2 regions of the Streptomyces roseirectus genome follow, and region 2 is predicted to be linked to the other one. Evidence: riboswitches for the same ligand, from Rfam matches in the RefSeq annotation. Region 2 holds a riboswitch; the other holds the start of a gene.
What was found. Region 2 has a riboswitch for S-adenosylmethionine ahead of IAG44_RS29470 (aminotransferase class V-fold PLP-dependent enzyme). Riboswitches for the same ligand answer to the same signal wherever they lie in the genome.

Region 1: linked by a shared signal. The riboswitch ahead of thrC (threonine synthase) and the one ahead of IAG44_RS29470 (aminotransferase class V-fold PLP-dependent enzyme) in region 2 are both predicted to bind S-adenosylmethionine.

What each region holds. Positions count from the first base shown of each region.
Region 1 is NZ_CP060828.1:5,341,778-5,357,123, reverse strand. Features, by position in the region: gene IAG44_RS22755 (Uma2 family endonuclease) at 1-204, shown strand, start outside; gene IAG44_RS22750 (RNA polymerase sigma factor) at 237-815, shown strand; gene IAG44_RS22745 (hypothetical protein) at 812-1,309, shown strand; gene groL (chaperonin GroEL) at 1,390-3,012, opposite strand; gene IAG44_RS22735 (cold-shock protein) at 3,481-3,684, opposite strand; gene IAG44_RS22730 (MoaD/ThiS family protein) at 4,125-4,400, opposite strand; gene thrC (threonine synthase) at 4,397-5,716, opposite strand; SAM riboswitch class I at 5,734-5,881, opposite strand; gene IAG44_RS22720 (glucosyl-3-phosphoglycerate synthase) at 6,047-6,991, shown strand; gene IAG44_RS22715 (alpha,alpha-trehalose-phosphate synthase (UDP-forming)) at 7,365-8,738, shown strand; gene otsB (trehalose-phosphatase) at 8,714-9,520, opposite strand; gene IAG44_RS22705 (DUF3263 domain-containing protein) at 9,947-10,180, opposite strand; gene IAG44_RS22700 (extracellular solute-binding protein) at 10,202-11,470, opposite strand; gene IAG44_RS22695 (ROK family protein) at 11,568-12,503, shown strand; gene nagA (N-acetylglucosamine-6-phosphate deacetylase) at 12,503-13,645, shown strand; gene IAG44_RS22685 (1-phosphofructokinase family hexose kinase) at 13,755-14,684, shown strand; gene IAG44_RS22680 (carbohydrate-binding protein) at 14,681-15,346, opposite strand, start outside.
Region 2 is NZ_CP060828.1:6,867,300-6,882,645, forward strand. Features, by position in the region: gene qcrC (cytochrome bc1 complex diheme cytochrome c subunit) at 1-369, shown strand, start outside; gene qcrA (cytochrome bc1 complex Rieske iron-sulfur subunit) at 366-1,424, shown strand; gene qcrB (cytochrome bc1 complex cytochrome b subunit) at 1,421-3,064, shown strand; gene trpD (anthranilate phosphoribosyltransferase) at 3,198-4,262, shown strand; SAM riboswitch class IV at 4,464-4,580, shown strand; gene IAG44_RS29470 (aminotransferase class V-fold PLP-dependent enzyme) at 4,621-5,964, shown strand; gene IAG44_RS29475 (Lrp/AsnC family transcriptional regulator) at 5,971-6,252, opposite strand; gene IAG44_RS29480 (rhomboid family intramembrane serine protease) at 6,249-6,956, opposite strand; gene IAG44_RS29485 (hypothetical protein) at 7,112-7,351, shown strand; gene IAG44_RS29490 (NYN domain-containing protein) at 7,389-8,729, shown strand; gene IAG44_RS29495 (C40 family peptidase) at 8,926-9,966, shown strand; gene IAG44_RS29500 (C40 family peptidase) at 10,165-11,181, shown strand; gene IAG44_RS29505 (hypothetical protein) at 11,251-12,402, shown strand; gene IAG44_RS29510 (PadR family transcriptional regulator) at 12,413-12,937, opposite strand; gene IAG44_RS29515 (MATE family efflux transporter) at 13,036-14,328, shown strand; gene IAG44_RS29520 (glycosyltransferase family 4 protein) at 14,804-15,346, shown strand, end outside.

The sequences.
Region 1 (15,346 bases), 1.5 Mb from region 2:
CTCGACAAGCCGTTCGGGTACGCGGAGGCCGGAATTCCCGTCTACCTCCTCGTCGACCGGAACAGCGCCTCGTCCACCGTGCACAGCGAACCCCTCAACGGCCGTTACCAGCAGGTCCGTTCCGTTCCCTGGGAAGCAGGCATCCGGGTTCCTCTCGGCTCCGGAGCAGGAGTTGTAACGCTCCCGCCCCTCCCCGCCAACTAACAGACGTACCGCCCGACTTGAAGGAGGCGCCTGTGGGTGGGACGGGAACGAGACGGGGTGGGCTCAGTGATCCGGAGGTGTTGGAGGGGTTCTATCGGCGGCATGTGGGGGCTGTGACCCGGTTCGTGGCTCGGCGGGTTGATGATCCGCACACCGTGGCGGATCTGGTGGCCGAGGTGTTTCTGGCCGTGCTGGATTCGGGGCATACGTATCGGGCTCGGTTGGGGAGTGAGACCGCCTGGCTGTATGGGATCGCTCGGAATGTCGTCTCGTCCGAGTACCGGCGCGTCGCCCGGGAGGCCGAGCGGGTGCGGCGGGTGTCGGGGCGGCGGCTGCTGGACGCGGACGACATCGCGCGGCTGGAGGACCAGTTGGACGCGGAGAGGCCGGGGCGGCGGGCGCTGGAAGTGCTCGCCGGGCTGCCCGAGGGGGAGCGGGCCGTCATGGAGTTGGTCGCCGTCGATCAGCTGAGCGTCGGGGAGGCCGCCGCCGCGTTGGGGATACGGCAGGTCACGGCGCGGGTGCGGCTGCACCGGGCGCGCAAGACGCTGCGCGGGGACGACATCGTCGTGGAACAGGCCGAAGTGCGGACCGTGGGAGGTGGGGCATGAGCTTCGAGGAGAGGTTGCTCGACGAGCTGAAGAGGGACGCCGTCCTGCGGGACGTCGCTCGTGTGCCGGTCCGGCGTCGGGTGGTGCGGCGGGGGCTGCTCGCGGGGGCGGTCTGCGCGGCCGTCGCCGTGGGATGGGCGGTGCTGCCGACGTCGTCCGACTCCGCCGCGTACGCCGTCGAGAAGAACTCGGACGGCAGTGTGACGCTGTCCGTGAAGGAGGCGGGGGGAGAGGAGGTCGCGCTGCGGCTGGTGTCCGTGCCGGAGGAGATCAGGCGGGGCGGGATGGCCGTCGACGTCGCGAGCGGGACGTGCGCGGACGATCCCGGGGATCCGATGCCGGAGTGGGTCGAGAACACGACCGGGCCCGACAAGGCCGTCCGGAAGTACCTGGCGTGGAAGGTGACGCTGAAGAGCGAGGGCGTCGCGCCGTATGTCGTCTGGGTGCGGGAGGACGACGGGAAGTTCGTGCCCTGCGTGCCCGACAAAAGCTGAACGCCCGAGGGCGGCACCCCAGTTGGGGTACCGCCCTCTGCGTTGTCCTGCCGATCTTCCGCTCTTGCGCGAGCAGAGGATCAGAAGTCCATGTCACCGCCCGGCATGCCGCCACCGGCGGGCGCGGCGGCCTTCTCCGGCTTGTCGGCGATGACGGCCTCGGTGGTGAGGAAGAGCGCGGCGATGGAGGCCGCGTTCTGCAGCGCGGAGCGCGTCACCTTCGCCGGGTCGATGATGCCCTCGGCGACGAGGTCGACGTACTCGCCCGTCGCGGCGTTCAGGCCGTGACCCGGGGTCAGGTTGCGGACCTTCTCCACCACGACGCCGCCCTCAAGACCGGCGTTGACGGCGATCTGCTTCAGCGGGGCCTCGAGGGCGAGCTTGACGGCCGCGGCGCCCGTGGCCTCGTCACCCTCCAGCTCCAGCTTCTCGAAGACCTGGGAAGCCTGCAGCAGGGCCACGCCACCACCGGCGACGATGCCCTCCTCGACGGCGGCCTTCGCGTTGCGGACGGCGTCCTCGATGCGGTGCTTGCGCTCCTTGAGCTCGACCTCGGTCGCGGCACCGGCCTTGATGACGGCCACGCCGCCCGCGAGCTTCGCCAGGCGCTCCTGGAGCTTCTCGCGGTCGTAGTCCGAGTCGGAGTTCTCGATCTCGGCGCGGATCTGGTTGACCCGGCCCGCGACCTGCTCCGAGGAGCCGGCGCCGTCGACGATCGTCGTCTCGTCCTTGGTGATGACCACCTTGCGGGCCTTGCCCAGCAGGTCGAGGGTGGTGTTCTCCAGCTTGAGGCCGACCTCCTCGGAGATCACCTCGCCGCCGGTGAGGATCGCGATGTCGTTCAGCATCGCCTTGCGGCGGTCGCCGAAGCCGGGGGCCTTGACGGCGACGGACTTGAACGTGCCGCGGATCTTGTTGACGACCAGGGTCGACAGGGCCTCGCCCTCGACGTCCTCGGCGATGATCAGCAGCGGCTTGCCCGACTGCATGACCTTCTCCAGGAGCGGGAGCAGGTCCTTGACGGAGCCGATCTTGGAGTTCGCGATCAGGATGTACGGGTCGTCCAGGGACGCCTCCATACGCTCCATGTCGGTCGCGAAGTACGCGGAGATGTAGCCCTTGTCGAAGCGCATACCCTCCGTGAGCTCCAGCTCCAGACCGAAGGTCTGGGACTCCTCGACGGTGATGACGCCTTCCTTGCCGACCTTGTCCATCGCCTCGGCGATCAGCTCGCCGATCTGCGTGTCGGCGGCGGAGATGGAGGCCGTGGAGGCGATCTGCTCCTTGGTCTCGACGTCCTTCGCCTGCTCCAGGAGGGCGCCGGAGACGGCCTCGACGGCCTTCTCGATGCCGCGCTTCAGGGCCATCGGGTTGGCACCCGCGGCGACGTTGCGAAGGCCCTCGCGGACCAGGGCCTGGGCCAGGACCGTCGCGGTCGTCGTGCCGTCACCGGCGACGTCGTCCGTCTTCTTCGCGACTTCCTTGACCAGCTCGGCGCCGATCTTCTCGTACGGGTCCTCCAGCTCGATCTCCTTGGCGATGGAGACACCATCGTTGGTGATCGTGGGGGCGCCCCACTTCTTCTCAAGGACGACGTTGCGGCCCTTGGGGCCGAGGGTGACCTTGACGGCGTCGGCGAGCTGGTTCATACCGCGCTCAAGGCCGCGCCGCGCCTCCTCGTCGAACGCGATGATCTTGGCCATGTGAAGTGGTCCCTCCAGGACTGGGGGTGAGTACCGCAGTGGACCGCGCCCGCGCCCGCGACGGACGGTTCCTGGCTCAGCGGTTCCTTGCCCCGCCCTCGCCGTGAACCTCACCGACTCGGTCCTTCGTTGTCACTCTCACTCGGAGAGTGCTAACGCCAATGATTAGCACTCGACCCCTGAGAGTGCAAGGCCGTATGGGTGGGATCAGGTCCTGGAGGGGGGTGGGGCGCGGATCGTGGGGGTGCCTGGGGTTCGTCGGCGGGTGCGGGTGCGTCGTGGCCGTTCGCGCAGTTCCCCGCGCCCCTGAAGGACTACGGGTGCGGCGCCGTTGTGGCTGGTCGCGCCCTGCGGCGGAGCCGCTGATCGGTACAGCCCCGCGTCCCTAACAGACTTCGGGTGCGGCGGCGGCACATGCCAAAAGACCCGCACCCTGGACAGATGCGGGTCTCCTGGTGGAATGTTCGTTCAGGCGGTGACGCGGACCATATCGGCCTGTGGGCCTTTCTGGCCCTGTGAGATCTCGAACTCGACGCGCTGGCCCTCTTCGAGGGTGCGGTAGCCGTCCATCTGAATGGCGCTGTAGTGGACGAATACGTCCGCACCACCGTCGACCGCGATGAAGCCGTACCCCTTCTCCGCGTTGAACCACTTGACGGTGCCCTGAGCCATGCCTAACTCCCCTATTACTGGCCCTTGCGCAGATCCACACTTCGTGGATCCGGGTCAGACCTCACCCCCCAGTCGATTGGGGGCGTGCGCCGGAACGCGTCGACCGCGGCTGAATGTATCTGTCCAACTGCCGTCTGCAACAGGTCAATCGGACGAGAATTCTGGACGCACACGATCCGGAATGTGGCGAGAATTCACCAGAATTCAGGGCAAGTCGGGCCGGACAAATGCCGTAAATGCCACGCAAGAGGCGCACACTTTGGCTACTTCTTGTCGGGTGTAAGGCAGAAATCAAGGGCCGCCGACAGGAGAAGCGGAAGCGGGTTCCCCAACCCTACCGCGTTCAATCACACAGAATTGCCCCCTCCGCTTCCGAGCGGAGGGGGCAATTCGATGAACAGTGGGTAATTTACCTTACTGAGGGTTACTGGAGGTAAGGCTCAGCCGCCCGCGACCGCCGGGATGATCGAGACGCCCGCGCCGTCCGGGGTCGCCGTGTCGAGCCCCTGCTCGAACCGCACGTCGTCGTCGTTGACGTACACGTTGACGAACCGCCGCAGCTTCCCCTGGTCGTCCAGGACCCGCGCCGAGATCCCCGTGTGGTTCTTCTCCAGGTCCGCGATGACCTCCCCGAGGGTCCCGCCCTCGGCGCTCACCTCGGCCTGCCCGCCCGTGTAGGTGCGGAGGATGGTCGGGATACGAACAGTGACGCTCATGCGAGGCCAGCCTCTCGGAAGGAGTCCAGGGTCGGACGGATGGTCGCGGTGAGGCCGGTGCCGGCCACCGCGTCGAGCGTCTTGAGGCCGTCACCGGTGTTCAGCACGACCGTCGTCAGGGACGGATCCAGCACCCCGGCCTCGATCAGCTTGCGCGTGACCCCGACGGTCACCCCGCCCGCCGTCTCCGCGAAGATCCCCTCCGTCCGCGCGAGCAGCTTGATCGCGTCGACGATCTGCTCGTCGGTCACGTCCTCCACCGCACCCCCGGTCCGCCGCGCGATGTCGAGCACGTACGGCCCGTCCGCGGGGTTCCCGATGGCCAGCGACTTGGCGATGGTGTCCGGCTTCTGCGGCCGTACGACGTCGTGCCCCGCCTTGTACGCGACGGACACCGGGCTGCACCCCTCCGCCTGCGCCCCGAAGATCTTGTACGGCTTGTCCGCGACGAGCCCCAGCTTGATCAGCTCCTGGAGCCCCTTGTCGATCTTCGTGAGCTGCGATCCGGAGGCGATCGGGACGACGATCTGGTCGGGCAGCTCCCAGCCCAGCTGCTCGCAGATCTCGTACGCCAGCGTCTTGGACCCCTCGGCGTAGTACGGCCGCAGGTTGACGTTGACGAAGCCCCAGCCCTCCCCCGCCGCGTCGCCGATCAGCTCGGAGCAGAAGCGGTTGACGTCGTCGTAGTTGCCCTCGATGCCGACCAGCTCGCCCCCGTACACGGCGGCCATGACGACCTTGCCCTGCTCCAGGTCGTGCGGGATGAACACGCACGAGCGCAGGCCCGCGCGGGCGGCGGCGGCGCCGACGGCACCGGCGAGGTTGCCGGTCGAGGAGCAGGAGAGGGTGGTGAACCCGAACGCGCGCGCCGCCTCCAGCGCCTGGGCGACGACGCGGTCCTTGAAGGAGTGGGTGGGGTTGCCGGAGTCGTCCTTGATGAACAGCTTGCCCGGGGAGACGCCGAGGGCGGCCGCGAGGTTGTCCGCCTTGACGAGTTTCGTCCAGCCGGGGTTGATGTTCGGCTTCTCGGCGACGTCGGCCGGGACGGGGAGGAGGGGGGCGTAGCGCCAGATGTTCGCGGGGCCGGACTCGATGCGGGCGCGCAGTTCCTCGGTGTCGTACGAGGTGAAGTCGTACGCGATCTCCAGGGGGCCGAAGCACTCCTCGCAGGCGAAGGAGGGGCCGAGGGGGACGCGGTGGCCGCACTCGCGGCAGCTCAGCGCTTGGGCGGGACCGAGGTCGACGGGGGTGTCAGCGGCGTTCTCGGCGGCGTTGTCAGCGGTGTCGTTGCTGGTCGCGATGGTCTGCACAGCCATGGAGGCGAGGCCCTTTCTCCTCATCTTCCTCACGACGCATCTCGCCGTGAGACGGATTTGGCACCTTCCCTAGCCGGGAGCCTCGCGGCGTGATCACGCACGAGACCGGCTGGAGGGTTGCCGGGGCTTCATCGGGCCGTATCCCTCTGCCCCTCTGGATGAGCGGTATGAAGTTATGAACGCGGTGGTCGGCGGGAGACCCTCGACATGCGATGGTCACCAGCGTTGTTCAAGACTGTAACCGAAGGCCACGACAGTTGAGATAGTCGTCCGAACCGCGAGATGGATCACACTGGGCAGTGTGACCGTGACAGTGAGGAGCCGCTGACTGTGCTGGAAGAAGTCGAGCGCTGGCTGGCCACCCGCTCCTGGTCGGTGACCGATCGCCCCCTGCACCGGATCATGGCCGCGAAACGGGCCTCGGGGCGGACCGTCTCCGTGGTCCTGCCGGCGCTGAACGAGGAGGCGACCGTCGGTGACATCGTCGCCGTCATCCGGCACGACCTGATGCGTCAGGTGCCGCTCGTCGACGAGCTGGTCGTCGTCGACTCCGGGTCCACGGACCGGACGGCGGCGGTCGCCGCGTCCGCCGGGGCGCGGGTCGTCCACCGGGACGCGATCCTGCCGCGCCTGCCCGCCGTCCCCGGCAAGGGCGAGGTGCTGTGGCGGTCCCTCCTCGTCACCTCCGGCGACATCGTCTGCTTCGTCGACGCCGACCTGCGCGACTTCTCCTCCGACTTCGTCTCCGGGATCGTCGGGCCGCTGCTGACCGATCCGGACGTCGATCTCGTCAAGGGCATGTACGACCGGCCCCTCGCGGGGGCCGCCGGGCAGGGGGGCCGGGTCACCGAGCTGATGGCGCGGCCCCTGCTGAACATGCACTGGCCCCAACTCGCCGGGTTCGTGCAGCCGTTGGGCGGTGAGTACGCGGCCCGGCGCAGTCTCCTCGAACAACTGCCGTTCCCCGTCGGGTACGGCGTCGAACTCGGCATGCTCGTCGACGCCCTCCACCTCGTCGGCCTCGACGCGCTCGCCCAGGTCGACATCGGCGTCCGCAAACACCGCCACCAGGACGGGCAGGCCCTCGGTCGCATGTCCGCCGCGATCTACCGCACCGCCCAACTCCGCCTCGCCCGAGGCCACTTGATCCGCCCTTCCCTGACCCAGTTCGAACGCGGCGACACCGGGTTCGAGGCACGTACGTACTCCGTCGACACGGAGGAGCGGCCACCGATGGTGGAGGTGGCGGAGTACGCGCGGCGGAAGGTGGCGTGATCGGCGGGTGGCGTGGGTGGCGTGGGTGGCTGGACCGCGGGCGGGTGGGGTAACCGGCTGAGCTGCGGGCGGATGGCGCCCCGCAGGAGGGGGCACGACGGCACCCCTCGGGCACACGGCCTGGCGACGCCCCACAAGAGGAGCAGCGTGTCAGCGGCCCGCACAGGCTGGCGGGCTGACGGGAGGCCGATGCCGTCACGGAACGCCGGCAGCGCTCCGCGCGGGCGGGTCAGTGTCCCGCCCACCTCCACTCCCCCTGGCCTCGTCCCCGATCCTGACCCCGGTCCCGGCCCGCCCGAGGCCGCTGTATACGACGTCTCCCGCCCCGCGACCGAACGTTTGAGCAGGGCGGTGGGTGGCTAGGTTCAGGCGTATGACGTTTGGTGCTTCGCGTGTGCTGGTTGCCTCCAACCGGGGGCCCGTCTCGTACTCGGTGGGGGAGGACGGCTCGCTGGTCGCCAAGCGGGGTGGGGGCGGTGTCGTATCGGGGCTCTCGGCGATCGACGCGGACGCGGGGGCGCTGTGGGTGTGCAGCGCGTTGTCGGACGGGGACCGGGAGGCCGTGCGGCGCGGGGTCGGTGAGCCGGGGACGCGGATGCTGGACATTCCGGCCGACGTGCACGCGGACGCGTACAACGGCATCGCGAACTCCGTGCTCTGGTTCGTTCATCACATGCTGTACCAGACGCCGTTGGAGCCCGTGTTCGACGGGGAGTTCCGGCGGCAGTGGGCGTCGTACGAGGCGTACAACCGGGCGTTCGCGGAGGCGCTGGCGGAGGGGGCGGCGGAGGGGGCCGCGGTACTCGTCCAGGATTACCACCTGTGCCTGGTCCCGGGGATGCTGCGGGCGTTGCGTCCCGACCTGAGGATCGGGCACTTCTCGCACACGCCGTGGGCTCCGCCGGACTACTTCGCGCTGCTCCCGAACGACATCCGCACGCAGCTCCTGACCAGCCTGCTCGCCGCCGACCGCCTCGGTTTCCTCACGCAGCGCTGGGCCGACGCCTTCACCGCCTGCTGTCCCGACGGCACGGGTACTACGGGTATCGGCATCCATCCCCTAGGGGCCGACGCCGACTTCCTGCGTGACCGCGCCGACCAGCCCGACGTCCGCGACCGGATCGCCTCACTCCGGGAGGAGATCGGGGACGGCCGCCTCACGATCGTCCGGGTCGACCGCACGGAGCTGTCGAAGAACATCGTCCGGGGACTCCTGGCGTACCGGCACCTGCTCGACACGCGCCCCGAGTGGCACGACCGCGTCGTCCACGTGGCCTTCGCGTATCCCTCCCGGCAGGACCTCAAGGTGTACCGGGATTACATGGACGAGGTCCAGCGCGTCGCCGACGAGATCAACTCCGTGTACGGCACGGCCACGTGGACCCCCGTACTCCTCCATCTCAAGGACGACTTCGCCCGCTCCCTCGCGGCGTACCGCCTCGCCGACGTCGCCCTCGTCAACCCCATCCGCGACGGCATGAACCTCGTCGCCAAGGAGGTCCCGGTCGTCTCCGACGACGGCTGCGCGCTGGTGCTCTCGCGGGAGGCGGGGGCGTACGGGGAGCTGCGGGACGACGCGATCACCGTCAACCCGTACGACGTCCTGGAGACCGCCGACGCCCTCCACGAAGCGCTCTCCATGCCCCGCGAGGAACGGGCCGAACGCACGAAGCGCCTCGCGGCGGCGGCCACCGCGCTCCCGCCGACCCAGTGGTTCCTGGATCAGCTCAACTCGTTGACCAGCTGATTCAGGAGTCGGACGACGCCGGCGGGGCCGTCTACGGTCAGGTCCGCGCGGGTCGTGAGGGCCGTGACCTCCTTGCTGCCGCTGCAGATGAGGAGGCCGGGGGTGCCTGTGGTCTCGCGGAGGGTCGTGACGGCGTCGAAGGCGGGGATGTCGCCCAGGTCGTCGCCCGCGTAGAGGATCGCCTCGGCTCCGGTCTCCTCGGCCAGGGTTGTCAGGGCCGCGCCCTTGTCCATGCCCGCCGGGCGGATCTCCAGGACCAGTCGGCCCGGTTCGACGATCAGGCCGTGGCGGGTGGCGAGGTCGGTGATCGGGGGGTTCAGGGCTTCCCAGAGGGCCTGTGGGTTCTTCGCGCGCCGCGTGTGTACCGCTACCGCCCTCCCCTTCTCCTCCACCCACGCGTCGGCTTCGCCCAGGACGCCGGGGAGTTCTCGGCGGACGTCGTCCAAGGCGGGGGGTGGGGGCGGGGCGGTGATCTGCCCCGTTCCCTGGTCCCAGCGTTCGGCACCGTAATGCCCCAGCACCGTCATCCCCGTGACGTCCTCGAACTCCCCGTACTTCACGGCCACTTCGGCCGGCCGGCCCGTGATCACGGCGATCCTCGCGCCGCGATCCGCCAGCACCTTCAGCGCGTCCACGGCTCCCGGGTACGGGCGTGAGTTCTCCGGGTTCTCCACGATGGGTGCGAGCGTGCCGTCGAAGTCGAAGGCGAGGAGGGAGCGGGACGGGTGCGTACGGATGGCGTCCAGGGCGGTCCGGGCTGTGGGGGTGAGGTGGGTACCCATGGAGTTGACGATAGAGGGTCGTGCGCGGGGGTGGGTGGGGCGCGATTCGTGGGAGGTGCCTGGGGTTCGTCGGCGAGCGCGGGCGCGTGGGGGCCGTTCGCGCAGTTCCCCGCGCCCCTAAAGGACTACGGGTGCGGCGCCGTCGTGGCTGGTCGCGCCCCGCGGCGGAGCCGCAGATCGGTACAGCCCCGCGCCCCTAAAAGACTGCGGGTGCGGCACCGTCATGGCTGGTCGCGCCCCGCAGCGGAGCCGCAGATCGGTACAGCCCCGCGCCCCTTACCGGCACCGCGCCTCCCAAGGCTGCGTCCGGAGAACTCCGTTTCGCTTTCCATGCCGGGTTCGGTGTCGTCTTTTCAGGGGCGCGGGGAACTGCGCGATCAGCCCCCACCGGCCTGCGGACCGGATACCTGCCGAACCCCCCACCCCCTACCGCTCCTCCCGTCGGCTCTCCCGGACCCGGCGGAGGCGGTTGATCGTCACCGGGTCTTCCGCCAGCGCACGCGTGTCGTCGAGGAGGGCGTTGAGGAGTTGGTAGTAGTGGACGGGGGACAGGCCGAGTTCTTCTCGGATGGCGCGTTCTTTGGCGCCGGGGCCGGGGAAGGGGCGGCGTTCGAGGGCGAGGATGTCGAGTTCGCGGGGGGTGAGGGGGTTGTCCGGCATGAGGGGGAGGGTAGCGGGCGGTCAGGACGCGGCGTTGTCGGCGGACATGGCGTCGGTTTCCAGCTTCCGCAGGACCGTGGCGGGGTTTCCGCCGGAGGCCACCGCTGCACCGATGCCCTGTTTGACCGTCGCCGCGACACTCGCCCAGGACGTCCGCCCCACGGGATACAGCTCGGAGAGCGGCAGCTGCGCGAGGAACGGTTCCAGCTCGCGGTCCTCGGCGGCCGTGGACATGACCTGGGACGCGGAGGAGGTCACCGGCAGCAGGTCGTACGTGCGGGAGAAGGTGAGCACGTTGTCCCGGTCGTAGACGAAGTCTAGGAAGCGGCCGATCTCGTCCCGGTGCCCGTGCCGGCGGAAGGCCGTCATCCAGTCGGCGACACCCATCGTGAGCGTCCGGGCACCCCCCTTGGACGGCATGGGGACCATCCCGTAGGAGACGCCCTTGTCGCGGGCGGCCTTCATGAGCGAGGGGTGCCCGATGAGCATGCCGACGTCGCCGGCGGCGAACGCGGAGAACGCCTGCGCCCGGTTGAGCTTGCCGGGCGCGACGGGCCCCGTCAGCCCCTTGTCGACGAGTTCGTCCTTGAGCCAGGTGAAGGTGTGGACGTTCTCGGTGGAGTCGAGGCTGTAGGTCCCGGCCGTCGAGGTGTACCCCCCGCCGCCGCTGAGCATCCACTGCATCGTCTCGGCCTGCGCCTCCTCGGGCCCGAGGGGCAGCGCGTACGGGTAGTCGACCCCGGCCCGCTTCAACTTGGCGGCGTCGGCGGCGAGTTCGTCCCAGGTGGTGGGCGCCTCGGCGATCCCGGCGGACGAGAAGAGCGCCTTGTTGTAGAAGAGGAGACGGGTGGACGCGGCGAAGGGCATCCCGTACTGCTGCCCGCGCACCTTGCCCGCGTTCGCGAGCTGGGAGACGAAGTCGGCCTGCGTGGAGATGGAGAGCAGGTCGCTGGCCTGGTAGAGGAGTCCCTTGGCGGCGTAGTCGGCGTAGGAGCCGATCTGGGCCATGTCGGGCGCGTCCCCGGCGTCGACCATCTCCTTGACCTCGCGGTCGACGTCGTTCCAGGAGTACACGCTGACCTGGACGTCGACGTCGGGGTGCTCCTTCTCGTACGCCTTGACGAGGTTCGCCCAGTACACCTTGGAGCTGTTGGCCGCGCTGTCGCCGTAGTCCGCGGCGACGAGTCTGAGGGTGACGTGATCCGAGTCGCCGCCGAGGACGCCGCACCCTCCGACCGTCACCGTCAAGCCCAACGCGGCCACAGCCCCGACCCAGCCCCTGTGTGTCACCGGTGTCCACTCCATGCAAGTTGTCCGATAGTCGGATCAAGGTCTACACCACCTGAGTGGACTAGACCTCTTCCGGGTCCTCGGCCACACTGTCACCGTGAGACATGTCATCGCCCTCGACGTGGGCGGCACCGCGATGAAGGGCGCCCTCGTCGGCGCGGACGGCGCGCTGCTGCACCGCGATCGCAGGCCCACGGCGCGCGAGCGGGGGCCCGAGGCGGTGATCGAGGGGATCCTCGGTTTCGCGGACGACCTGCGCGCGTACGGCGTCCAGCACCTCGGCGGGCCCGCGCTGGCCGCCGGTCTCGCCGTCCCCGGCATCATCGACGAACCCCACGGGGTCGCCGTCTACGCCGCGAACCTCGGCTGGCGCGACGCTCCCCTGCGGGCGCTGCTCGCGGACCGTGTCGGCGCGCCGGCCGCGCTCGGGCACGACGTCCGCACGGGCGGCCTCGCGGAAGGGCGGCTCGGCGCCGCCCGCGACACCCCCCGCTTCCTCTTCCTCGCCCTCGGCACCGGTATCGCCGGCGCGCTCGGCACCCCCGCCGGCATCGAGCCCGGCGCCCACGGCTCCGCCGGCGAGATCGGCCACGTCGTCGTCCGCCCCGACGGCCTCCCCTGCCCCTGCGGCCAACACGGCTGCCTGGAGCGGTACGCCTCGGCGGCGGCCGTCTCCGAAGCCTGGGCGCGGGTGTCCGGGGGCGGCGACGCCGCCGACTGCGCGAAGGCGGTGGACGCGGGCGACGAGCGGGCCCGGGAGGTCTGGCACCGGGCGATCACCGCGCTGGCCGACGGCCTCATGACCGCGATCACCCTCCTGGACCCCGCGACGATCGTGATCGGCGGCGGCCTCGCGGAAGCGGGCGACACCCTCTTCACCCCCCTGCGCGAGGCTGTCAGCCGGCGGGTGACGTTCCAACACCTGCCCAAGATCACCCCGGCGGCCCTGGGCGACACGGCAGGCTGCCTGGGAGCGGGCCTGATGGCATGGGATCTTCTGAGGAAGACGGACGGCATGGAGGAAACGCCGTGATGGCAGCAGAGTCGACGGTCCTCACCGGCGCACAGGTGGTCCTCCCCTCGGGAACCGGCGTTCAGGACCTCGCCGTGCACGGCGCGCGCATCACCGCCGCTCCCCCGCCGGACGCCCGGCGCCTCGACCTCACCGGCCACTACCTCATCCCCGGCTTCGTCGACCTGCACAACCACGGCGGAGGCGGAGCCTCGTTCTCCGGCGGCCCCGAGGCCGTGCGCAAGGCGCTGCACACGCACCGCACCCACGGCACGACGACCCTCGTCGCCTCGACGGTGACGGACGACATGGACGTCCTCACCCGACAGGCGGGCGTACTCAGCGAGTTCGCCGAGGACGGGGAGATCGCCGGCATCCACTTCGAGGGCCCGTTCATCTCGCCGTGCCGCAAGGGCGCCCACTCCGAGGCGCTGCTGCGGCATCCGGACCCGGCGGACGTCCGGAAGCTGATCGACGCGGCGCGCGGGCAGGCCAGGATGGTCACCCTGGCCACCGAACTCCCGGGCGGCATCGACTCGGTGAGGCTCCTCGTCGAGCACGGGGTGATCGCCGCGATCGGCCACACGGACGCGACGTACGAGCAGACGAGGGAGGCGATCGAGGCGGGCGCGACGGTGGCGACGCACCTGTTCAACGCGATGCCCCCGCTGGGCCACCGAGCGCCGGGACCGGTCGCCGCGCTCCTCGAAGACCCCCGCGTGACCGTCGAGTTGATCAACGACGGCACCCATCTCCACCCGGCGGCACTGGAGTTGGCGTTCCGGCTGGCCGGCGCGGAGCGCGTCGCGTTCATCACGGACGCGATGGACGCGGCCGGCATCGGCGACGGCCGATACCTGCTGGGCCCGCTGGAGGTCGACGTCGCAGGCGGCGTCGCACGGTTGACGGAGGGCGGCGCGATCGCGGGCTCGACGCTGACGCTGGACCGCGCGTTCAAGCGGGCGGTGACCGTCGACGGCATCACGGTCGAGGACGCCGTCCAGGCGCTGTGCGTCAACCCGGCCCGCCTGCTGGGCCGTTGGGACGAGATCGGTTCCCTGGAGCCCGGCAAGTTCGCGGACGTCCTCGTCCTGGACCAGAACTTCGACCTCAAGGGCGTGATGAGGCAGGGCAGTTGGGTAAAACCCCTCCAACTGGCGTGAGCCGAGCGGCTGTCACTCACCCGCGGGCTGGGCGGGGCCCCGTCTCTTTGGCATGATCTGACCTTTGGAAGCACGTCAGGAGCGCCGACGAAGGGGGAGGTCGAGGCAGGTGATCCTCACGGTCACGCTCAACACCGCTCTCGACATCACCTACCGGGTGAGCGGACTGCGCCCGCACACCACCCACCGCGTCACGGACGTCCTCGAACGACCGGGTGGCAAGGGCCTGAACGTCGCCCGCGTCCTCGCCGCCCTCGGCCACGAGGTGACGGCGACGGGCTTCGCGGGCGGCGTGACGGGGAAGGTCGTCCAGGACCAACTCACCAGGGTTCCGGGGGTCGTCGACGCGCTGGTCCCGATCTCGGGGACCACGCGCAGGACCGTCGCCGTCGTCGACACCCGCACCGGTGACACGACTCAGCTCAACGAACCGGGCCCGGTCGTCACACCGGCGGAGTGGAACGCGTTCCTGGAGGTGTACGACGGGCTCCTCGCCTCCGCCTCGGCGGTGGCCCTGTGCGGCAGCCTCCCGCAGGGCGTGCCGGTCGGCGCGTACGCGGGGCTGGTGCGGGCGGCGCGCGCGGCGGGTGTCCCCGTCCTGCTCGACACGAGCGGTGAACCCCTGCGCCGGGGGGTCGCGGCCCGCCCCGACCTGATCACGCCGAACGTCGACGAACTCGCCGAACTCACCGGCTCCCACGACCCGTTGACGGCCGTCCGGGACGCCCGCAGGCGCGGCGCCCGCTCGATCATCGCCTCCCTCGGGCCCGAGGGCCTGCTCGCCCTCACCCCGGAAGGCCGCTGGCGCGCCACCCCGCCCACCCGCCTCCACGGCAACCCCACCGGCGCCGGCGACTCCACCACCGCCGGCCTCCTCTCGGGCCTCACCCACCAACTCCCTTGGCCCGAGCGGCTGTCCCGCGCCCTCGCCCTGTCGATGGCGACCGTCCTCGCGCCGGGGGCCGGGGAGTTCGACCGGGGGGCCTACGAGGAGTGGGTGGGCCGGGTCGTCGTCCGGGGAGAGGTCAACGCGGCCTAGTCCTTCACGGCGCCCTTCTTCAGCTCCAGTTGGTCGAGCAGGACGTTGCACTTGTCGCCCTGCTGGCAGGAGATGGAGATGGTGTTGGTGCCCTTGGTCAGCGTCGGCCAGGCGTAGGTCTCGGCCCATGCCTGGGCGGGGTCCTTGGCGCCGGTGAAGTCGCTGAAGTTCATCTTGCTGCCGAAGGGCTTGCCGTTGATCGAGAGGGTCATCTCCTGCTTCTCGCCGATCACGTTGAAGATGGCGAAGACGGTGTAAGTCCCGTCCGCCGGGATGCCGTTGACCGTCCACGTGACCGAGGCGCCCTGGGCGTTGAGGCCCGTGACGTACGTCCCCGACTTCGAGCCCTTTATGTCCGACGCGGTGGTCGCGCCGCCCTCCAGCTTCATCGCCTTCGCGTCGGTCGGCGGGGGCAGCTCACTCTGGGCCGACGGGCTGTTGCCGGAGTCGCTGGGCGAAGCGCTCTGTGAGGTGGACGCCTGCGGGGTGGGCGTCGTGCCGCCGCCCGCCTCGTCGTCCTTCTTGTCGCCGAGGGACACCGCGACGACGATGCCGACGACGACCGCCACGACGACGGCGACGGCGCCGATGAGGAGGCCCTTGGTGTTGGGGCCACGGCCGCCGCCGCCCCGGTTGCCGGAGCGCGAGGGCTGCTGCGGGGC
Region 2 (15,346 bases):
GGCGAGCTGTTCCGCACCAACTGCGCCCAGTGCCACAACTTCACCGGCAAGGGCGGTGCCCTCACCAAGGGCAAGTTCGCCCCGACGCTGGAGGGCGTGGACCCGAAGCACATCTACGAGGCCATGCAGACCGGCCCGCAGAACATGCCGTCCTTCGGTGACGGGACGCTCTCGCCGCAGAACAAGAAGGACATCATCGCGTACCTGCACGCGGTCAACGGTGACGAGACCGAGAACCCCGGTGGACTTGAGCTCGGCGGCCTCGGCCCGGTCAGCGAGGGCCTGTTCGCCTGGATCTTCGGCCTCGGAGCGCTCATCGCGGTCGCCGTCTGGGTCGCCGCTCGGACCGCAAAGGCCAAGAAGTCATGAGTAGCCAAGACATTCCAGAAGAGAACCTGCCGGCAGAGCAGGACCACGCGCACGGCGACGTGAACCGCGCGGACGAGCGCAACCCGTTCGCCGACCCGGGGCTCCCGCCCCACGAGCACCGCATCCAGGACATCGACGAGCGGGCCGCCAAGCGGTCCGAGCGCACGGTCGCGATGCTGTTCACGGTCTCGATGCTGGCGACCGTCGCCTTCATCGTCTCGTACGTGGCGATCCCGCACGACAAGGCCGTCTACGTCTTCCCGATCGGCCACCTCAACGCGCTGAACTTCGCGCTGGGCCTCACCCTCGGCCTCGCCCTGTTCTGCATCGGCGCGGGCGCGGTCCACTGGTCCCGCACCCTGATGTCCGACGTCGAGATCGCCGACGAGCGCCACCCGATCGAGGCGGCCCCCGAGGTCAAGGCGAAGGTCCTCGCCGACTTCAAGCAGGGCGCCAAGGAGTCCGCGCTCGGCCGCCGCAAGCTGATCCGCAACACGATGTTCGGCGCGCTGGCCCTGTTCCCGCTCTCCGGCGTCATGCTGCTGCGCGACCTCGGCCCGCTGCCCGGCACCAAGCTCCGCCACACGATGTGGCGCAAGGGCAAGCTGCTCGTCAACATGAACACCAACGAGCCGCTGCGTCCCGAGGACGTCGCCGTGGGTTCGCTGACCTTCGCCAAGCCCGAGGGCCTGGAGGAGCACGACCACGAGTTCCAGACGGAGATCGCCAAGGCCGCCCTGATGATCGTCCGGATCCAGCCGGAGAACATCAAGGACAAGCGCGAACTCGAGTGGTCGCACGACGGCATCGTCGCCTACTCGAAGATCTGCACCCACGTCGGCTGCCCGATCTCGCTGTACGAGCAGCAGACGCACCACGTGCTGTGCCCCTGTCACCAGTCCACCTTCGACCTCTCCGACGGCGCCCGGGTCATCTTCGGCCCCGCCGGCCACGCCCTGCCGCAGCTGCGCATCGGCGTGAACGACGAGGGCTACCTTGAGGCGCTCGGCGACTTCGATGAGCCCGTCGGTCCTGCCTTCTGGGAGCGCGGATGAGTACCACGACGGAAACCACCGAGGCCCGCGACGAACGCGGCAAGGCACCGGCCGGCGAGCGCATCGCCGACTGGGCCGACGGCCGGCTGGGGATCTACTCCCTCGCCAAGGCCAACATGCGCAAGATCTTCCCCGACCACTGGTCGTTCATGCTGGGCGAGATCTGCATGTACAGCTTCATCATCATCATCCTGACGGGTGTCTATCTGACGCTGTTCTTCCACCCGTCGATGAACGAGGTGGAGTACCACGGCGCCTACGTCCCGCTCCAGGGACAGCTGATGTCCGAGGCGTTCAGCTCGACCCTGCACATCTCCTTCGAGGTGCGCGGTGGTCTGCTCATCCGGCAGATCCACCACTGGGCGGCGCTGATCTTCCTCGCGGCGATGTTCGTGCACATGATGCGCGTCTTCTTCACGGGTGCCTTCCGCAAGCCGCGTGAGGTCAACTGGCTGTTCGGCTTCCTGCTGTTCGTCCTCGGCATGTTCACCGGCTTCACCGGTTACTCGCTCCCGGACGACCTGCTCTCCGGCACCGGTGTCCGCTTCATGCAGGGCGTGCTGCTGTCCGTCCCGGTCGTCGGCACCTACCTGTCGATGTTCCTGTTCGGCGGCGAGTTCCCCGGCGGCGACTTCGTGGCCCGCTTCTACTCGGTCCACATCCTGCTGCTGCCGGGCATCATGCTCGGCCTGATGGTGGCGCACCTGATCCTGGTCTTCTACCACAAGCACACGCAGTACGCGGGTCCCGGCCGGACCGAGAAGAACGTCGTCGGCATGCCGCTGCTGCCGGTCTACATGGCGAAGGCGGGCGGGTTCTTCTTCCTCGTCTTCGGTGTCATCGCGGTCATCGCCGCGGTCGCGCAGATCAACCCGATCTGGGTGCTCGGCCCCTACCGTCCGGACCAGGTGTCGACCGGCGCCCAGCCCGACTGGTACATGGGCTTCGCCGAGGGCTTCGTGCGCGCCATGCCCGGCTGGGAGATCGACTTCTGGGGCCACACCCTGGTCCTGGGCGTCTTCATCCCGATCGTGATCTTCCCGGTGGCGCTCGGCATCATCGCCGTCTGGCCGTTCCTGGAGTCCTGGGTCACCGGCGACAAGCGCGAGCACCACATCCTGGACCGCCCGCGCAACGCCCCGACGCGCACCGCGTTCGGCGTCGCCTGGATCACGATGTACATGATCGGTCTGGTCGGCGGTGGCAACGACCTGTGGGCCACCCACTTCCACCTGTCGATCAACGCGGTCACCTGGTTCGTCCGGATCGGCCTCTTCGTCGGCCCGGTCCTCGCGTTCATCGTCACCAAGCGGATCTGCCTCGGCCTCCAGCGCCGCGACAAGGACAAGGTGCTGCACGGCCGCGAGACCGGCACCATCAAGCGCCTGCCGCACGGTGAGTTCATCGAGATCCACGAGCCGCTGAGCCAGGAGCAGCTGCACACGCTGACCTCGCACGAGCAGTACGAGCCGGTCGCGATCGGCGCGTCCGTCGACGAGAACGGTGTCGAGCGCAAGGTGAAGGGCTCCGAGAAGCTCCGCGCCAAGCTCAGCGAGTCGTTCTACGGCGAGGACGGGCAGATCGCCAAGCCGACCGTCGAGGAGTACAAGGAGATCACGAGCGGCCACGGCCACCACTGATCCCATCCCGTAGGTAAGTCGCCACAGAAGGACCCCGTCCGATTCCCGGACGGGGTCCTTCGGCATGTGCGCGGGCTGGATAAGGTTGGGTGGAACTTTTCTGTACCACCACACCAAGACCTGGAGCGGCCGTATGAGCGCTGTGACCCCCGCTGGAGGCGACACCGCGGCGGGCCGTTCCTGGCCGCAGGTGCTGAACGCCCTGCTGTCCGGGCACGACCAGAGCGCCGACGCGACCGCCTGGGCGATGGACCGGATCATGCGCGGCGAGGCGACGGACGCGCAGATCGCCGGGTTCGTGGTGGCGCTGCGAGCCAAGGGCGAGACGGTCGAGGAGATCACCGGCGTCGTCCGCGCGATGTACGAGCACGCCAACACGATCGAGGTGTCCGGCCGCACGGTCGACATCGTCGGCACAGGCGGGGACGGCGCCAGGACGGTCAACATCTCCACCATGTCGGCGCTCGTCGTCGCCGGCACCGGCGCGAAGGTCGTCAAGCACGGCAACCGGGCGGCGTCCTCGTCCTCGGGCGCCTCGGACGTCCTGGAGAAGCTGGGCGTCAACCTCGAACTGACGCCCAGGCGGGTCGCCGAGGTCGCGGAGGAGGCGGGCATCACCTTCTGCTTCGCCGTCAAGTTCCATCCGGCGCTGCGTCATGTGGCCGCCGCGCGCGGGCAGTTGGGCATCCGCACGGTCTTCAACGCGCTGGGCCCCCTCACCAACCCGGCCCGTGTCACGTCCCAGGCGGTCGGGGTGGCCGACCCCCGCATGGCCCCCATGATCGCGGGCGTCCTCGCGGACCGGGGCAACTCCTCCCTGGTCTTCCGGGGCGACGACGGCCTCGACGAGCTGACGACGACGGCGACGTCCAGGGTCTGGATCGTCGGCGACGGCAAGGTGACGGAGGAACGCTTCGACCCGCGCGACGTGGGCATCGACCTCGTCCCCGTCGAGGCCCTGCGCGGCGGCGACCCCTCCTACAACGCCGAGGTAGCCCGCCGCCTCCTCACCGGCGAACAGGGCCCGATCCGCGACGCGGTCCTCCTGAACTCGGCGGCGGCCCTGGTAGCCCTGAACCCGGGCACGGGCACGCTGGCCGAACAACTGCGGGACGGCATGGCCCAGGCGGCGGAGTCGATCGACTCGGGCTCGGCGAGGGAGACGCTGGAACGCTGGGTGAGGGCGACGAACAAGTAGGGGCGGGATGCTGCCGAGGGGGGCAGGCGGTGCTGGAGGGTAGGCGGCGAAGCCGCCACCCTCCAGGGGCGCGGGGAACTGCGCGACCAGCCACAACGCACCCGCACCCGCACCCGCCACAGCTCTCCCCGAGCTATTAGGCATCCCGCGATCCGGACAGAACTTGCGCCCCCGCGATCACCTCATCTACTTTCTGAACCAGGTCATGAGTGACAGTCATGAGGCCCCGGCCGACTGTCCGGCAACCCTCCGTCCGTGGCGGGGTGCCCCGGGTGAAGACCAGGCCGTGGGCAGCAAGGCCCTCGGCAAGCGCGGACCCTCCTGAGACCGGGGGTCCTGGTCGTCGAGGAGGCCCCATATGTCCGTCACCACGCTCGCCCGCACCGAGGTCGCGCACGCCCCCTTGGACGTCCTGGGCGCGGACGTCACCGTCCCCCTGGTCACCGGCGGCGAGATCACCTACGCGGCCCTCGACTACGCCGCGAGCGCCCCGGCGCTGAAGCGGGTCTGGGACGACGTCGCCGCGTACGCCCCGTACTACGGCAGCGTCCACCGCGGCGCCGGCTACCTCTCCCAGCTCTCCACGGACCTCTTCGAAGCCGCCCGAGGGACGGTCGCGGAGTTCCTGGACTGCCGCGCGGACGACGAGCTGATCTTCACCCGCTCGACGACGGACTCCCTGAACCTGCTGGCCCGCGCGGTCCCCGCCGGCTGCCAGGTGTACGTGTTCGAGACGGAGCACCACGCCTCCCTGCTCCCGTGGCAGCACACGGACGTCACTTACTTGGACGCCCCCCGCACCCCGGCGGACGCGGTCGCCACCCTGGCCCGCGCCCTGGAGTCCCGCGACACCACCGCCCCCGCCCTGGTCTGCGTGACCGGCGCCTCCAACGTCACCGGCGAGCTGTGGCCGGTCCGCGACCTCGCGGCGACGGCCCACGCGCACGGCGCCCGCATCGTCCTGGACGCCGCCCAGCTCGCCCCCCACCACCCGGTGTCCGTGCGGGACCTGGACGTCGACTGGGTCGCCTTCTCCGGCCACAAGCTGTACGCCCCGTTCGGCGCGGGCGTCCTCGCGGGCCGCACGGACTGGCTGCACGCCGCCCAGCCGTACCTCGCGGGCGGCGGCGCGAGCCGGAAGGTGAGCCGCGCGGCGGACGGCTCCGTCGAGGTCGAGTGGCACGAGAACGCGGCGCGGCACGAGGCCGGTTCCCCGAACGTGATCGGCGCCTACGCGATCGCCTCGGCGTGCAAGGCGCTGACGGAGGCCGGCTTCGACACGCTGGTGGCCCGTGAGCGGCACCTGATCGACAAGGTCCGCGCGGGCCTGGCGGACGTCCCCGAGGTCCGCGTCCTGTCCCTGTTCGGCGACGACGCCCCGCGCGTCGGCGTCCTGTCCTTCGTCGTCGACGGCTGGAACAGCTCCCACTTCGCCGCCGCCCTGTCCGCCGAGTACGGCATCGGCGTGCGGGACGGCCTGTTCTGCGCCCACCCGCTGGTCCACCACCTGCTGGGCGCCACCGCGCCGGCGGCGGGGGAGTGCGGCGAGGCGACGTCCCTGAACGCGATCCGGGTGAGCTTCGGCGCGGGCACCCCGGACGAGCACGTCGAGCGGTTCGTCACGGCCGTGCGTGAACTGGTCACGCAGGGCGCGAAGTTGACGTACCGGACGGAGAACGGCCGCTGCGTGCCGGTCTCTTGAGACGGCCTAGGAGTCGAGGCCGATCGCGAACGCGGCCTCCAGGTCGTGCTGCGAGTACGTCCGGAACGCGACGTGCGTGTCCGTCGCCTCGACGCCGGGGATCTTGCTGATCCGGCCGGGGATGACGTCGGCCAGGTCCTCGTGCTCGCGCACCCGGACCATCGCGACCAGGTCGTACGTCCCCGTGACGGAGAAGACCTCGCTGACGCTCTCCAGGGAGGCGATCTCCTCGGCGATCTCCGGAATCCGGTCCACGCTGGTCTTGATCAGGACGATCGCGGTGATCACGGCTGGTTCTCTCCCTCGGCGACGGGTGAAGCGGCGGCCCCAACTGTAGTCGTACGGGTGAATCGCGCCCACGCGTACAGGAACCCGAGCGTGAATCCGACGACATGCGCGAGGTAGGCGACACCGGGCCCTGCGGAGGCGCGGCCGGCTGCGATCCACTGGAGGGCGGCCCAGAACGGCAGGACCAGCCAGGCGGGGAAACGCAGGGGGAGGAAGAAGAGGAACGGCAGGAGACTGGTGACACGGGCGCGGGGGAAGAGGTAGAGGAAGGCCCCGAGGACGGCCGAGATCGCGCCGGACGCCCCCACGAGGGACTGCGCGGAGGTGGCGTTGGCGGCGGCGTACCCCAGGAGGGCGAGGCAGCCGCAGCCGAGGTGGAAGAGCGTGAACTCGACGCGGCCCATGCGTTCCTCGGTCATCGCGCCGAAGACGTGGAGGAAGAGCATGTTGCCGAGCAGATGGACCCACCCGCCGTGCACGAACAGCGCGGTCAGCGGCGTGAGCGCGGCCCGCGCCGAGCCCTCGAAGAGCTCGACGGGGACGACGCCCCAGCGGTGGAAGTACGCCGTCTGAGCGGCGCGCAGCGCCTCGCCGGAGCCGTACGCGGGGCTGAGGCCCGACGCCGGGCCGAGGACGAAGACCGCGCAGCACAGCGCGATCAGCCCGTAGGTCACCGGCGCGGCCGGGCGCCACTTCTCGATCATGGCTACAGAGCATGGCGTAACCGAACGAAGCGGCCGATATCGCCTCGCCGTCGTGGACAGGCGGGCGGCGAGTCCCCGCCAGGCCGTAGGGTTACCGCCACACGCACCGGGGCACGCCCCCGGCGCACGGCCCAGAAAAGGAGCGGACGGTTCCGATGACGGTTACCCTGCCGACCGCCACCACCCGGTGGCGCTGCACCCTCTGCGGAAACCTCACCCGGTTCGACGTGACCCGCTCCTCGAAGGTCGTCGAGTACGTCCACCTCGACCTGGCCGGAGAGCCGAAGGTCGAGGAGCGCGAGGTGGTCAGTGAGACCATCGAGTCGGTGCGCTGCCGCTGGTGCAACGCAGTCGATCAGGTGGAACTCGTGGACAGGCCGGGCGCCGACTCCTGAGAGGGAGCGGCCCCGCACGGCAAGTGGGGTGTGACGGATGGCGGAGACCACGGGCGAGCCGGGCGACGGCGCCGCCGAGGTGCTCGACCGCCCCCTGCCCGACGGGGTGCGCCGCAGAGTCGTCCAGATCGTGTCGGACGGCTTCGGCGGGCTGACCCTCGGCGAGCTGCCCGCGCAACTGCGGCAGTACGCCCGGTTCGCACCGAACCGCCGGGCCAAGTTCGCCGGGAACGCGATGGCCTCCGCCCTGGAGACCGACGCCCTGTTCCGGCAGCGCATCGGCGAGAAGCTGCGCGAGGCCCAGCCGGAGCTGACCGGCGCCCTCGACTCCGGCTCCCCGCCCCCCGCCGCCGACCCGCTGGACGTCGCGGCGGCGGCCTACGTGCTGCGCCCCACCGGCTGGGTCAAGCTGGTCACCGCGGCCGGCGAGGAGGCCCAGCGCGCCGACGCCGAACGCGCCGACGAGGAGAGCCGGGCCGAACTGGAGCGGCTGCGCGAGGAGTTGGCGCACGCCCAGGGCCAGGTCAGGACCGAGACCGAGCGGCTGCGCCAGGAACTCGACACCGTCCGGCGGGAGTCGGAGTCCCTGCACCGCAAACTCCGCTCCGCCCTCAGCGACGTCAAGCGTGGCGAGGCCGCCCTGCGCAAGCTCCAGGGCGAGATCGAGGCCGTCCGCGCCGAGGGGCAGGCCCAGGTGTCCGCCGCCGAGAGCGAGACCCGGCGCGTGAAGGGGCGGCTCGGCGAGGTCGAGGCCGCCCTTGAGGCCAGCCGGCGCGCCGCCCGCGAGGGCCGCAGCGTCGAGGACATGCGCGTGCGCCTGCTGCTCGACACGGTCCTCGAAGCCGCCCAGGGGCTGCGCCGCGAACTCGCGCTGCCGCCGGTGTCGGTGCGGCCCGCCGAGACCGTCGACGCCGTCGAACCGGGCCGGATGACGCCGAAGGACATCGCCGCGCGCGCCCTGTCGGAGCACGATCCGGCCATTCTCGATCAGTTGCTCGCGCTGCCGCAGGCGCATCTCGTCGTCGACGGCTACAACGTGACCAAGACCGGCTATCCGCAGATGCCGCTGGAGAAACAGCGGCTGCGGCTGCTCGGCCAGCTCTCCGGGCTCGCCGCGCAGACCGGGGCCGAGGTGACCTGCGTCTTCGACGGCGCCGAACTCGCCGCCCCGGTCCTGCTCGCACCGCCGCGCGGTGTGCGCGTCCTGTTCTCGAAACCCGGCGTCACGGCCGACGAACTGATCCGGCAACTCGTGCGCGCCGAACCGCCGGGCAGACCCGTCATCGTCGCCTCCACCGACCGCGAGGTGGCCGACGGGGTCGCCAAGGCCGGGGCGCGGCCGGTGGCTTCGGCGATGCTGCTGAAGCGGCTGTCCTGAGCACGTACCTCTACGGACGGTCAACCGGGCGTCACCGCGCGTCGGTTGAATGCAAATTATGCGTTGCGCGACCGCTTTTTCGCGCCACAGGATTTGAACTGATCACAGTCGGGTCACTAGGGTCTCGGTTCGAACCTCCGCGCGCGTGCTCGATCAACTGTGCGGGGTGATCGGTCAAGAGAAGGAGTCCGTCTCCGTGGCGTCCCACCGTCGGCCCAAGCCGCCGTCCCGCACCCGCGTGACTCTGCTGACCACCGCGGCCGCGGCCGCCGTCGCCTTCAGCGCGAACTCCGCCAACGCGGCGCCGAGCGAGAAGCCGACCAAGGACGAGGTCAAGTCGAAGGTCGACAAGCTCTACGAAGAGGCGGAGCAGGCCACCGAGGCCATGAACGGCGCCGAGGAGAAGGCGGGGAAGCTCCAGAAGGAGATCTCCACCATCCAGGACAACGTCGCCCGTGGCCAGGACGAGCTGAACCAGCTGCGCGACTCCATAGGTCTGGCGGCCGCCGCCCAGTACCGCACCGGCACCATCGACTCCTCCGTGCAGCTCTTCCTCTCGTCCGACCCGGACAGCTTCCTGGACCGCGCCTCCACGCAGGACCAGCTCAGCGCCCAGCAGGTCGAGGCGCTGAAGAAGATCCAGGAGAAGCAGCGCCAGCTCGCCCAGCAGCGCGCCGAGGCGTCCGCGAAGCTCGCCGACCTCTCCTCCACGCGCGCCCAGCTCGCCAAGAAGAAGAAGGAAGTCCAGGGCAAGCTCGCCGACGCGCAGAAGCTGCTCAACTCCCTCACCGCCGCCGAGAAGGCCGCCCTCGCCGAGCAGGACAACCGCGCCAGCCGCGACGCCGGCGAGCGCGTCGACCTCGGCAACGTCGGCTCCGCCTCCGGCCGCGCGGGCGCCGCGTTCGCCGCCGCCCAGACCCAGCTCGGCAAGCCGTACTCCTACGGCGCCACCGGCACGGCCACCTACGACTGCTCCGGCCTCACCTCCTGGGCCTACGCCCAGGCCGGTATCACCATCCCGCGCACCTCCGAGTCCCAGGCGAACATCGGCACGCGCATCTACAACGTCAACGACCTGCGCGTCGGTGACCTGGTGTTCTTCTTCAACGACCTGCACCACGTCGCGCTGTACGCGGGCAACGAGACCGTCATCCACGCGCCGCGCACCGGGACGGTCGTCCGCTACGAGTCGATGAGCACCATCGGCGGGCCGTTCATGTTCGGCGTCCGCGTCTGAGGCGACACACCCCGTTGCCGGGTCCCCCCGAACGAGTGGATTACCGGCCCCCGCGCTGACCCTCCGTCCCGCCCATGACCTGCGTGTGGGCCGGGGCGTCACCGTCCGTGTCCGTCCCGGGTCGTTGGCCGCCCCCTGCCCACGGGGCTACTGTCTGCCGCGTTTCCTCGTCCGTCAGCGGAAGGAGTGCGGCTTCCCGTGGGGTCCCATCGCAGCGTTGTACCGGCGTCCGGGTTCAACAGGGGGGCGGGTGCGGCGCTGTGCGCCCTCTCCGCCGCCGCGGCGGCGCTCGGCGTCGTCCCCGCCCACGCCGCGCCCTCCGGGGAGACGCGCGCCGAGGTCGACCGGCTCTACACCGAGGCCGAACAGGCCACCGAAGCCTTCAACAAGGCCGGTGAGCGGGCCAAGGACCTCCGCCGCGAGGTGAGCGGGGCGCAGGACGCCATCGCCGAGCAGCAGGAGCGGATCAACGCCATGCGGGAGAGGCTGGGGGCGCTCGCGGGGGCGCAGTACCGGGCCGGGGGGCTCGATCCGTCCATCGCGCTCCTCTTCTCCGACGACCCCGACGAATACCTCGACAAGGCCGCCACCCTCGACCGGCTCACCGTCCACCAGGCCGGGAAGCTGCGGGAACTCCAGGAAGCCATGCGGGAGTTGGCCCAGGAGCGGACCGAGGCCGCCGGGAAGCTGAGCGAGCTGGAGAAGAGCCGGCAGGCCGTCGCCCGGCACAAGCGGACCGTCGAGCGGAAACTCGCGCGGGCCCGGGAACTGCTCAACTCGCTGTCCCCCGCCGAACGGGCCGACTACGACCGGGCGTCCCGGTCCGGACGGGACGACATGCCGTTCCTCGGCGGCGGCGAGGCGTCCTCCGCGCGGGCCGCGGCCGCCGTCGCCGCCGCGCGGTCCGCTCTCGGGCGGCCCTACGTGTGGGGGGCCAGCGGGCCGACCGGGTTCGACTGCTCCGGGCTCATGCAGTGGTCCTACGGGCAGGCCGGGGTCTCGCTGCCCCGGACGTCGCAGGCGCAGGCGCACGCCGGGCGGCGGGTGCCGCTGTCGCAGGCCCGGCCCGGGGACATCGTCACGTACCGGTCCGACGCGAGCCATGTCGGGATGTACGTGGGGAACGGGCAGGTGATCCACGCGCCGTATCCGGGGGCGCCGGTGCGGTACGACCCGGTGGGCATGATGCCGGTCTCCTCCGTCACGCGGCCCTGAGAGGCCCTGAAGAGGGGGTGTGCTCCGGCGCTCACCCCCTTCTTGCCCGTTCCCCGTACGATCGTCTGGATGGCTGGTGATCGGAGGCGGGTGCGCGGGTCGGGGGTCATAGCCCTGTGCCTGCTCGCCGTCTCGCTGGTGGGGTGCGGGCCCGGCTCCCGGCGGGACACGACCCGCGACGAGGTGCAGGTCGCCCTGGACCGGCGGGCCGCCGTCGTGCTCGGGCGGGAGGGGGCCACCTACGACGTGCCGCTCGCGCAGTGGTCGTACCGGCTCACGTCCGTCGACGCCGAGGGGGACCGCGCCACCGCCGACGCACGGCTCAGCTACCGGCTGCGGGGGTACGACTCGGTGCCGGTGACGACCTCGCGGGTGGTGCGGCTGGCCCGGGACGAGGGCGGGGTCTGGTCCGTCGTCTCGGAGGAGCCCGAGGAGGGCGCGGGGGAGCAGTTGTGGGACCAGGGGCGGGTGAGCGTGGTGCGGGGGGCGCGGAGCCTGGTGATGGGAGTGGGGCAGCCCCTCGACCGGCTCCGGGACTTCGCCGACCTCGCCGACCGGGCCGTCCCCGCGGTCTCCGAGGCGTGGGGGACGGGGTGGGCGCGGCGCGTCGTCGTGGTGGTGCCGGGGTCCTTGCGGGGGATGGCGGAGCTGCTGGGGGCGTCCGTCGACTCGTACCGGGGGATAGCCGCCGTCACCACCGGCGAGACCGGCGGGCGGGCGCCGGCCGACCGGATCGTCGTCAACCCCGAGGCGTACGCGATGCTCGGCTCCGTCGGCCGGCAGGTCGTCCTCACGCACGAGACCACCCACGTCGCCACCCGCGCGCACACCAACGCCGCGACGCCCCTGTGGTTGTCCGAGGGGTACGCGGACTGGGTCGGTTACCGGACCACCTCGCGTACGCCCGCCGAGGCGGCTCCCGAACTTCAGACCGCCGTCACCGAGGGTCGGCTGCCTGCCGCGCTGCCCACCGACGCGGACTTCTCCTTCGGCGCCGATGCCACTCGGTTGGCCCAGGCGTACGAGGGTGGGTGGCTGGCGTGCCGTCTCATCGCCGAGCGTTGGGGGGAGGACCGGCTCGATGCCTTCTACAAGGCCGTCGGGGCGCACGGGAAGCGGGAGGGGGCTGTGGAGGGGGCGCTGGGGAGGGTGTTGGGGGTGTCGTCGGGGGAGTTCACGGAGCAGTGGCGGGCGTATGTGAAGGAGGAGTTGGCGGGGTGAGGGGGGAGGTTCACCCCTCCAGTTCCGCCAGTGCCTCCCGCAGCCAACCCCGTTCCGCCTCCCCCGTCGCCCGTGCCACCCGTAGCATCCCCGCCCGGAACAGGTCCCCGCTGTCCTCGGCCCGTACGGGCACCTCGCCCTCGTAGAAGAAGCTGCTCGGTGTCTCCAGGAAGTCCAGCCGGCGACGCAGGACCGCCGCCTGTTCCCGGGGGTCCGGCAGGTGTCGCAGGAACGCCAGCAGTGTGTTGAAGCGGACGCCGTCGGAGATCTCCACGTCCTTGGGGCGCCGCAGCCGTTCCGTCAGCGCAGCCCGGCCGGTGGCGGTGAGGGACAGCACCCGGCGCGGTGCCGCACTCACGCCGTCCTCGGTCCGCTGGTCGAGTTTCCCGGCGGCGACGAGGCGGTTGATCGCGGGGTAGAGGGCGCCGTCGCTGACGGGCCGGACGTGTCCGCTCAGCGCTCGGATGCGTTCCTTCAACTCGTAGCCGTGCAGCGGCTGTTCGGCGAGGAATCCGAGGATCGACAGCTCCAGCATGGCGCTCCCTTGTGAACGGCGACGCGCTCATGCTACCTCTAAACGAGCTATCTCTAATCGAGGTAGATCTGAAGGGCGGCCCCGTACAGAGGAGACCCGTGACCACCCACCGCGCCCAGCTCATCACCCTCGCCCGCCCCCTCTACCTCTCCCTCCTCGCCTCCGTCCTCTCCGGCCTCGTCAACACCCTCTGGGTCGCCCCGCTCGGCCCCTCCGCCGTCGCCGCCGTCGCGGTCGCGACGACCACCGAGAACGTGCTGCTCGGCGTCGCCCTCGTCTTCTCGTCCGGGACGACGGTGCTGCTCGCGCGGGCGAGAGGCGAGCGGGATCCGGTGGCCGCCGGGGCGGCCGTCCGTGGGGGATGGGTGCTGTTCGCCCTGGTCACGCCCGTGGTCGCCGGGGGCGGGTATCTCCTCCGGGAGCCGCTGGCCCGGCTGCTGACGGGCGGTGAGGCGCCGCTCGTCGCCCAGTACTTCGCGGTGTCCCTGCCGGGGCTGGCCGTCTTCTACGCGCAGAACCTCGTCGACGGCGTCCTCAAGGGGACGGGCGACACCAAGACCCCGATGCGGCTGGCGCTCCTCACCAACGGGCTGATCCTCGTGGCGGATCCGGTACTGATCGGCGCGTACGGGGTGCGGGGCGCCGCCGTCTCGACCGTGCTGTGCCGGTGCGTGGCCCTGGGGGCCGGGGTGGCCGTCCTGCGGCGTCGCGGGGTCCCCACCGGGAAAGGGACCCCCGACGCGGCCCGGCGCGTGCTGGCCGTCGGACTGCCGATGGCCCTCGACTTCACCGTCCGCCAGGGCGGCGGGCTCGTGCTCGTCGCGATCGTCGCGCGGATCGGGGTGACGGCGGTGGCTGCGTACGGGATCGCGTACAAGGTGCTCTACCTCGCGACGATGGCCTTCTACGCCGTCCGCCAGGCCGCGGTCATCCACACCGCGTACACGGGCGGCGAGACCCGGACGATCGCGCGAGCCGCCGCGGGCCTCGCGGCAGGCGTGGGCATCGTGGCCGCCGGGGTGTTCGCCGCGGGCGCGCCCTGGATCATGGCCGCGTTCGGAGCGGGCGACGACGTCACGGCGGACGGGGTCCTGTTCCTGCGCTGCGTCGGGCCGTACCTCGTCCTGATGGGCGCAGTGATCGCCCTGGGCGGGGTGTTCGAGGGCAGCGGGGGAGGGGTGGCGGGGGTGACCGTGGCCGGGACGGCGGTACAACTGCCGCTGGCGTACGGGCTGTCGGGGTTCGGGCTGGCCGGGGTCTGTGCGGCGATGGCGGTTTCCATGGGGGTGCAGGGAGCGGCGCTGGTCAGGAAGGGGTGGTCGAGCGGGTCGGCCGGGGCGGGGATCTGGGGCGGGCGGAGGTGGAGCGCCGTGGGCGGGCGCAGGGGGTGACGGCGGTGAGGGGGAGGGCGTTGCGGGTGAGCAGAAGGGCGGCGCGGACAGCGACTCAGCCCCCGTCCCCCGGTCGCGCTGGAACCCCGCGAACGCCCCCGGCGTCATCAGCGCGAGCCCGGCCGCGAGGACGGCCACCGTCGCCGCTGGCCGGCAGGAGGGCTGGTCACACCTTCAGCAGCACGCCCGTCGGACGGGGACACCGGGCGCCGGCGACGGCGGTCACCGTCACCTCGTTCCGCGCGTAGGCCGTCGGCCCCAGTAACGGCACCCCCACGACCACACCCACGCCCCACGCCGAGCAGCAGCACCAGCGTGGCGAGGTCGGGGACGGGGCGGGCGCGGGTCTTCGTGGCCCTCTCCCCGCGCGGGCCCCGCCGCGTGCCTCCGCCTCCTCGCACCCCCGCCCCTGCCTGCGGCGTTCCCCCCCGCCCCTTACACCCCCCACCCCGCCCGTCCGTTACAGTCGGCCGGGATGGACAAGACCCTCATTGTGACCAACGACTTTCCGCCCCGCCCCGGCGGTATCCAGGCGTTCCTGCACAACATGGCGTTGCGGCTCGACCCGGCGAGCCTTGTCGTCTACGCGTCCACCTGGAAGCGCACGCGTGAGGGGGTCGAGGCGACGGCGGCGTTCGACGCCGAGCAGCCCTTCACGGTCGTCAGGGACCGGACGACGATGTTGTTGCCGACGCCGGGGGCTACTCGGCGGGCGGTGTCGTTGTTGAGGGAGCACGGGTGTACGTCGGTGTGGTTCGGGGCGGCGGCGCCGTTGGGGCTGATGGCGCCGGCGTTGCGGAGGGCCGGGGCGCGGAGGCTGGTCGCGACGACTCATGGGCATGAGGCGGGGTGGGCCCAGCTTCCGGCGGCGCGGAGTCTGTTGCGGCGGATCGGTGAATCGACGGACACGCTCACGTATTTGGGGGAGTACACGCGTTCTCGTATCGCCGGTGCGCTGACGCCCGAGGCTGCCGCGAGGATGGTCCAGCTTCCGCCGGGTGTCGACGAGAAGACGTTC